DNA from 2 places in the Demequina capsici genome. Region 2 is predicted to be linked to the other one. Evidence: predicted binding sites of a transcription regulator. Region 2 holds the regulator's gene; the other holds the start of a gene.
What was found. The regulator LexA, encoded in region 2, represses DNA repair genes until DNA is damaged. The targets are predictions, from matches to a motif close to TCGAACANNTGTTCGA.

Region 1 (3,413 bases), 230 kb from region 2:
GCGAGGTCCACATGTATGCGGACACGATCACCGACTCGATGGCGACCGCGATCGATGAGACGAACCGTCGCCGGGAGATCCAGGTCGCCTACAACACGGAAAAGGGGATCGATCCGACCCCGCTTCGCAAGCGGATCGGCGATATCACGGAGATGCTCGCCCGCGAGGAGGCGGACACCGCGCAGACCCTCCAGGAAGCACGGGCGAAGGCGCCCACCCCCGCGACGGTCGACCCTCGGCATCGCGAGCGCCCGGCAGAGGATCTCGCGCAGCTCATCGAGGACCTGTCGGAGCAGATGCGCGCGGCCGCATCCGAGCTCCAGTTCGAGCTCGCCGCCAGGCTGCGTGACGAGATCGGCGAGCTGAAGAAAGAGCTCAGAGGCATGCTCGCCGCAGGATGAGCAACGCCCGCCCCTAGGATGATCGGGTGGAGTCGCCCCTCGTCTGGACCATCACGCTCGCCGGCATCGTCGGCATGTTCGTCTTCGACCTCATGGTGGTGGTCGGTCGCCCGCACGTGCCCACCTTCAAGGAGTCAGTGCGGTGGTCGCTGTTCTACATCGCATTGGCCCTGATCTTCGGCGCGAGCTTCTGGTGGTGGTCGACTCCCGACAAGGGCGCGCAGTTCCTCGCGGGCTACGTGACCGAGGAGTCGCTGTCCGTCGACAACCTCTTCGTGTTCCTCGTGATCCTGACGCGGTTCGCAGTGCCTCCACGACTGCGTGAGCGGGTGCTCCTCATCGGGATCGCACTCGCGCTCGTCTTCCGCGGAGCGTTCATCGCCGCCGGCGCGGCCGCGCTGGCCGCCTTCCACTGGGTCTTCTTCCTGTTCGGCGCATTCCTCATCTACACCGCGGTCGTGATCGGCAGGGGCGGCGGTGCGGAGGAGGGTGAGGTCGAGTACAAGGAGAACGCGTTCATCCGGCTGGTGCGGCGCGCCATGCCTGTGACCGATGGGTACCGGGGCACGAAGGTGCTCGTGCGCGAGCACGGCGTCCGCATGATGACACCGCTCCTGCTCGTCATCATCGCGCTCGGTTCCACCGACGTGATGTTCGCCCTCGACTCCATCCCGGCGATCTTCGGCCTCACCCAGGACCCGTACATCGTCTTCACCGCGAACGCCTTCGCGCTGCTGGGGCTGAGGCAGCTCTTCTTCGTCGTCGAGGGGCTGCTCACAAGGCTGATCTACCTGTCGTACGGGTTGGCAGTGGTGCTCGGGTTCATCGGCGTCAAGATGATCCTCGAGGCCTTGCATGGCAACTCGCTGCCGTTCATCAACGGTGGCATGCCCATGGAGGAGGTCCCGGTGCCGTCGACCTGGCTGTCGCTCGGCGTGATCGTCATCGTGCTCGGCGTGGCCGCCGCAGCATCGATGATCATGTCCAAGCGCACAGGCGCACACCTGCATGACCCGCTTGCAGACCCGTCGGTCGAGGTGCGTGACGGCAGCGACGAGGACGCAGGCACGAAGGAGTGACGGTCGGGACCGTCAGCCCCTGACCGCTCCCGCCCACGGGCGCACCGAGCAGCTGGCGACAAGTCCGTGCACCTGGTACGGGTCCTCAGCGAGCAAGGCGTCTACCGCGTCACGCGAGTCAGCCTCCGCAAGGAGGATCGCCCCCGGCTCGAGCTCGTCGTCGAAGCGGCCGAACGCGAGCATGGAGCCCGCGTCCATCAACGCGGCCAGATACGCGCGATGGCTGGGCCGCACCGCGGCCATCTGCTCAGCCTGGCTGCTGTCGTACCCGTACTGGATCGCCCACATCGTCATGCCCGCCATTGTGCCGTGAAGGTCGGTCGAGCAGGTGCCGACGCTCCCGGCGGCGCGACACTCCGGCGCATCGAACAAGTGTTCGATGCCGGGGCGCGTAGCATTGCCGTGTGAATGACCGGATCCTGGTGCGCGGAGCGCGCGAGCACAACCTCAAAGGCGTCGATCTGGACCTTCCCCGGGACGCGCTGATCGTCTTCTCAGGGCTGTCGGGATCGGGCAAGTCGTCCCTGGCCTTCGACACGATCTTCGCGGAGGGGCAGCGGCGGTACGTGGAGTCGCTCAGCGCGTATGCGCGTCAGTTCCTCGGGCAGATGGACAAGCCCGACGTCGACTTCATCGAGGGACTCTCGCCGGCGGTGTCGATCGATCAGAAGTCGACGAACCGCAACCCGCGTTCGACAGTGGGGACCATCACCGAGGTGTACGACTACCTGCGTCTGCTCTACGCGCGCGTCGGTACTCCTCATTGCCCGATCTGCGGTGAGGAGATCAGGTCTCAGACGCCGCAGCAGATCGTGGACTCCGTGCTCGCGCTGCCGGAAGGCACCCGCTATCAGGTGCTCGCGCCCGTCGTGCGCGGACGCAAGGGCGAGTATCAGGATCTCTTCGAGGAGCTGCAGCAGCAGGGCTTCGCGCGTGCGCGAGTCGACGGCGAGACGGTGCAGCTGACCGAGCCGCCCCAGCTTGAGAAGAAGCTCAAGCACGACATCGAGGTGGTCGTGGACCGCCTCGTGGCACGGGACGGCGTACGGCAGCGGCTCGCGGACTCCGTCGAGACGGCGTTGCGGATCGCCGATGGGCTCGTCGTCATCGACCCTGTGGATGGTGAGCTGCCGGCTCGGCGGTACAGCGAGAAGCGCGCGTGCCCGAACGACCACGTGCTCGCCCTCGAGGAGATGGAGCCTCGCACCTTCTCGTTCAACGCGCCCTACGGCGCCTGCCCGGAGTGCACGGGCATCGGAGTCCGCCTCGAGGTCGATCCCGAACTCGTGGTTCCCGACCCGACGGCGAGCCTCAACGAGGGTGCGGTGGCACCGTGGGCGCAGACGTCCTCCGAGTACTTCGGCCGCACCGTTGCAGCGCTCGCAGATGAGCTGGGATTCTCGCTCGACCAGCCGTGGCAGGAGCTGCCGAAGGACGCGCGCGACGCGATCCTGAAGGGCAAGGACTACCAGGTCCACGTCCGATTCAAGAACCGGTTCGGTCGTGAACGCCAGTACACCACCGGCTTCGAGGGCGTGATCACGTGGCTCGAGCGCCTGCATGAGCAGACGGAGTCGGAGTTCTCGCGCGAGAAGTACGAGGCGTACATGCGCGAGGTGCCCTGCCCGGTCTGCAGGGGTGCGCGCCTCAAGCCCGAGGTCCTCGCGGTCACGATCGGCGGGATGTCGATCGCCGAGGTGTGCGACATGTCGATCGCGGACGCGAAGCAGTTCATCACGACCGCGGAGCTCGACGACCGCGGCCGAGCGATCGCGGTCCAGGTGCTGAAGGAGATCGATGCGCGCCTCGGGTTCCTGCTCGACGTGGGGCTCGACTACCTGACGATGTCCCGCGCCGCGGGCACGTTGTCGGGAGGCGAGGCTCAGCGCATCAGGCTCGCCACGCAGATCGGATCGGGCCTCGTCGGCGTCCT
Region 2 (3,413 bases):
GTCGAGGAGCTTCGGGGAATGCCCGGCACCGTCAAGGTGCGCGTGCTCTCCTGACGCCGACGACGAACGGGCCCGCCACGGATCTGCTCCGTGGCGGGCCCGTTCGTCGATGTGGGTGTCGCGTACCGTCAGGCCCCGCGCGCGGCATCCTCCGCCCGGAGACGATCGATCGCAGCTTGGAAGTCGTCGAGCGTGTCGAAGCTCTGGTAGACGCTCGCGAAGCGCAGGTATGCGATCTCGTCGAGCTCGCGCAAGGGCTCGAGGATCGCGCGACCGATGTCGAGCGCGTTGATCTCGGCTTGGCCGCCCTCGCGAATGGAGTCCTCGACGCGGTAGGCGAGCTTCACGAGGTCGTCCTCGCTGACCGGTCGGCCTTGACAGGCCTTCCGCACGCCGTTGACCACCTTGTCTCGGCTGAAGGCCTCAGACACGCCGGTGCGCTTCACCACCATCAGGGTGGGCGTCTCGACGGTTGAGAAGCGCTTGCCGCAGTTGGGGCACTCACGTCGCCGCCGGATCTGGCTACCGTCCTCGGCGACTCGGGAATCGACCACTCGGGAGTCAGGATGCCTGCAGAAAGGGCAATACATGCCCCTACTCTCCCACGACTCACACGCGTCACGCACGTATCCGCGAGCAGCAGTGAACGGGGCAGATACTGACCCACCGCTCTTCGATCAGGCCCGCCACCACGGGTGAAGCGCGACGCTCGCGGATCAGCCCGCGAGCGGGATCAGGATCTGCTCACCGGCGGCAAGCTGCGACGTCGCCATTCGATTGATCTCCTGGATCTCGGCCAGCTTCTCCGTGACGTCCTCTCCGACAGGGGTGAGCGACGACGCGATCGACCAGAGGGTGTCGCCGGTGGCGACCGTGTACGTCGTGAGAACCGACTCGACGGGCACGGCGTCACCGCCCGCGATCGCGCGAGGAGCCACGAACATCGCCAGCACGAGGAGCACGGCGAGCAGCACCATCCTGCGGGTACGTGCCGACGCGGTGCGCGGGGCCGTCACCGTGAGAGTTCCGATCGTCATCTCGTCCTCCTTCGAACACTTGTTCTATCGAACGTATGTTCTATTTGTAGCACCGGGCAGCGACTTCCACAAGACACGGTCGAACATATGTTTGATTTCCGTCCGACCCTGCTCTAGGTTCGGAACAAGGACACCACCGGCCACTGACATCCGGGCCGGCGAGGAGGGCGGAGCCATGGCGGACGACCAGCAGCGGGACGCGACCATCCACGCATTCCCCGACGTGCGCGGGGGTGACACGCTCACCGAGCGGCAGCGCCTCATACTCGAGCACATCCGAGACTCGGTGCTGAGCCGCGGCTACCCGCCGTCGATGCGCGAGATCGGCGAGGCCGTCGGGCTGACGTCCACCTCTTCCGTCAAGCATCAGCTGAGCGCACTCGAGGCGAAGGGCCTTCTTCGCAGGGACCCTCACCGACCCCGCGCCATCGAGGTGGTCATGCCCGAGGAGGCAGCCGTTGCGAGCGAATCCTCCGACGCCCGACCGCAGCCGCTCCACGCCGCCACCCTGGTGGACGATGGCGCGACCGCGGCGGTACCGCTGGTCGGCCGGATCGCGGCCGGCGGTCCGATCCTCGCCGATCAGGTGGTCGAGGACGTGTTCACACTCCCCCGCCAGCTCACGGGCGAAGGCGAGCTCTTCATGCTGAAGGTCTCTGGCGACTCCATGATCGACGCCGCGATCTGCGACGGCGACTGGGTCGTCGTGCGACGCCAGGCCAGCTGCGACAACGGCGACATCGTCGCCGCGCTGCTGGACGACGAGGCCACGGTGAAGACCTTCCGTCGCCGCGACGGCCAGGTCTGGCTGATGCCGCACAACCCTGCGTACACGCCGATCGACGGCACCCACGCGCAGATCATGGGCAAGGTCGTGTCGGTGATGCGCCGCCTCTAGCCGGGTGCCGGCACGGACGGCGCGTCGCCGAGAAACGCCCTCCTGTACCTGCGATGCGCATTCGCCCACACCGACGCTACGGTCTCGGACCCCTCGACACGGCCGCTGTGGGGTGGTTGCTCAGCGGCCGTCAGCGCAGGCGGCGTCATCGAGGCGACGCAGCGCGCCGAGCACCGCGTCACGATCGGTAGTGCCCCACAGCGGTGGCATCGACCGGGCAAGGAAGCCGCCGTATCTCGCGGTGGAGAGCCTCGAGTCGAGCACCGCGACCACACCACGATCCTCCATGGCGCGGATCAGGCGGCCGGCCCCTTGCGCCATAAGTAGCGCAGCATGCGTCGCGCTCACCGCCATGAAGCCGTTGCCCCCTCCCTGAGCGACGGCCTCCGTCCGGGCTTGCGCGACAGGATCGTCGGGACGCGGGAACGGGATGCGGTCGATCACCACAAGCGATGCGGTCGGACCTGGAACGTCGATCCCCTGCCACAGCGAGGTGGAGCCGAACAGGCAGGCGCGTGGATCGTCGGCGAACTGGCGCACCAAGGTGGGGAGCTGGTCGTCCTTCTGATTGAGGATGGGAAGGTCGAGCCGTTCCCGCAGCGCGTCCGTGGCGGCCTGCGCCGCGCGATGCGAGCTGAACAGGCCGAGGGTTCGTCCTCCCGCCGCCTCCACCAACGCGACGAGCTCCTCCAATGCCTCGTCGGAGATCCCTCCCGCGCCCGGGCGCGGCAGGTGGGAGGCGACGTATAGGATCCCCTGCCGCCCGTAGTCGAACGGGCTCCCGGCATCGAGCGTGACCGGATCGGCGATCCCTATATGGCGCGAGATCGCGTCGAAGCCGCCGCCGAGCGCGAGTGTCGCAGAGGTGAAGATCGCCGCCTTGTCCTCCACGAGGCGATGGCCGATCAGGCCCGCGACGTCGAGCGGCGCAGCGACGATCCTCGCGGGCCTTCGCTCGTCGTACTCGCCGTCGGGCGGCGCCAGCCAGATCACGTACCGCCCGTGCTCGCCCTGAAGCTCCTCGCACACGTCGATGATCTCCGTGAGAGCCGCGCTCGCCACCTTCGCGGACGCTCCCGCCTGCTCGGCGACCTTGGCCACCTCCGTGAGGAGCGCGCGGGCAGCACCGCGGACCAGCTCCACCGCGGCCGCGAGCTCCTCAGGCAGCCCGAGGCGCAGCCGTCCGACCTCCTGATCGCCGAGCGCCGAGTCGAGGGCGCGCGCGGCGCGGTCGAGGTCGTCCGTCGTCCTCCCGCATCTGCGCACGCTGCTCGCCGCGCGGTCCAGCCCGCGTACCGTCAGCTCATGAGTGGCCGCGGACGTGATCCGCTGCACCAGCTCATGCGCCTCGTCGACGATCAGCACATCGTGCTCGCCGAGCAGGTCATGGCTTGCCGCCTGGACACCCAGCACCGCGTGGTTGGTGACGATGATCTGGGCCTCGGCGGCCTCGGCACGAGCGCGCTGTGAGAAGCACT

Region 1: a site for LexA is predicted at 1,845-1,860, ahead of uvrA (excinuclease ABC subunit UvrA). Genes of this name have one in related genera too.

Annotation. Positions count from the first base shown of each region.
Region 1 is NZ_CP134880.1:1,546,890-1,550,302, reverse strand. Features, by position in the region: gene uvrB (excinuclease ABC subunit UvrB) at 1-401, shown strand, start outside; gene RN607_RS07455 (TerC/Alx family metal homeostasis membrane protein) at 428-1,480, shown strand; gene RN607_RS07450 (YciI family protein) at 1,493-1,774, opposite strand; gene uvrA (excinuclease ABC subunit UvrA) at 1,885-3,413, shown strand, end outside.
Region 2 is NZ_CP134880.1:1,778,169-1,781,581, forward strand. Features, by position in the region: gene serA (phosphoglycerate dehydrogenase) at 1-54, shown strand, start outside; gene nrdR (transcriptional regulator NrdR) at 129-590, opposite strand; gene RN607_RS08525 (LysM peptidoglycan-binding domain-containing protein) at 717-1,037, opposite strand; gene lexA (transcriptional repressor LexA) at 1,213-1,935, shown strand; gene RN607_RS08535 (ATP-dependent DNA helicase) at 2,056-3,413, opposite strand, start outside.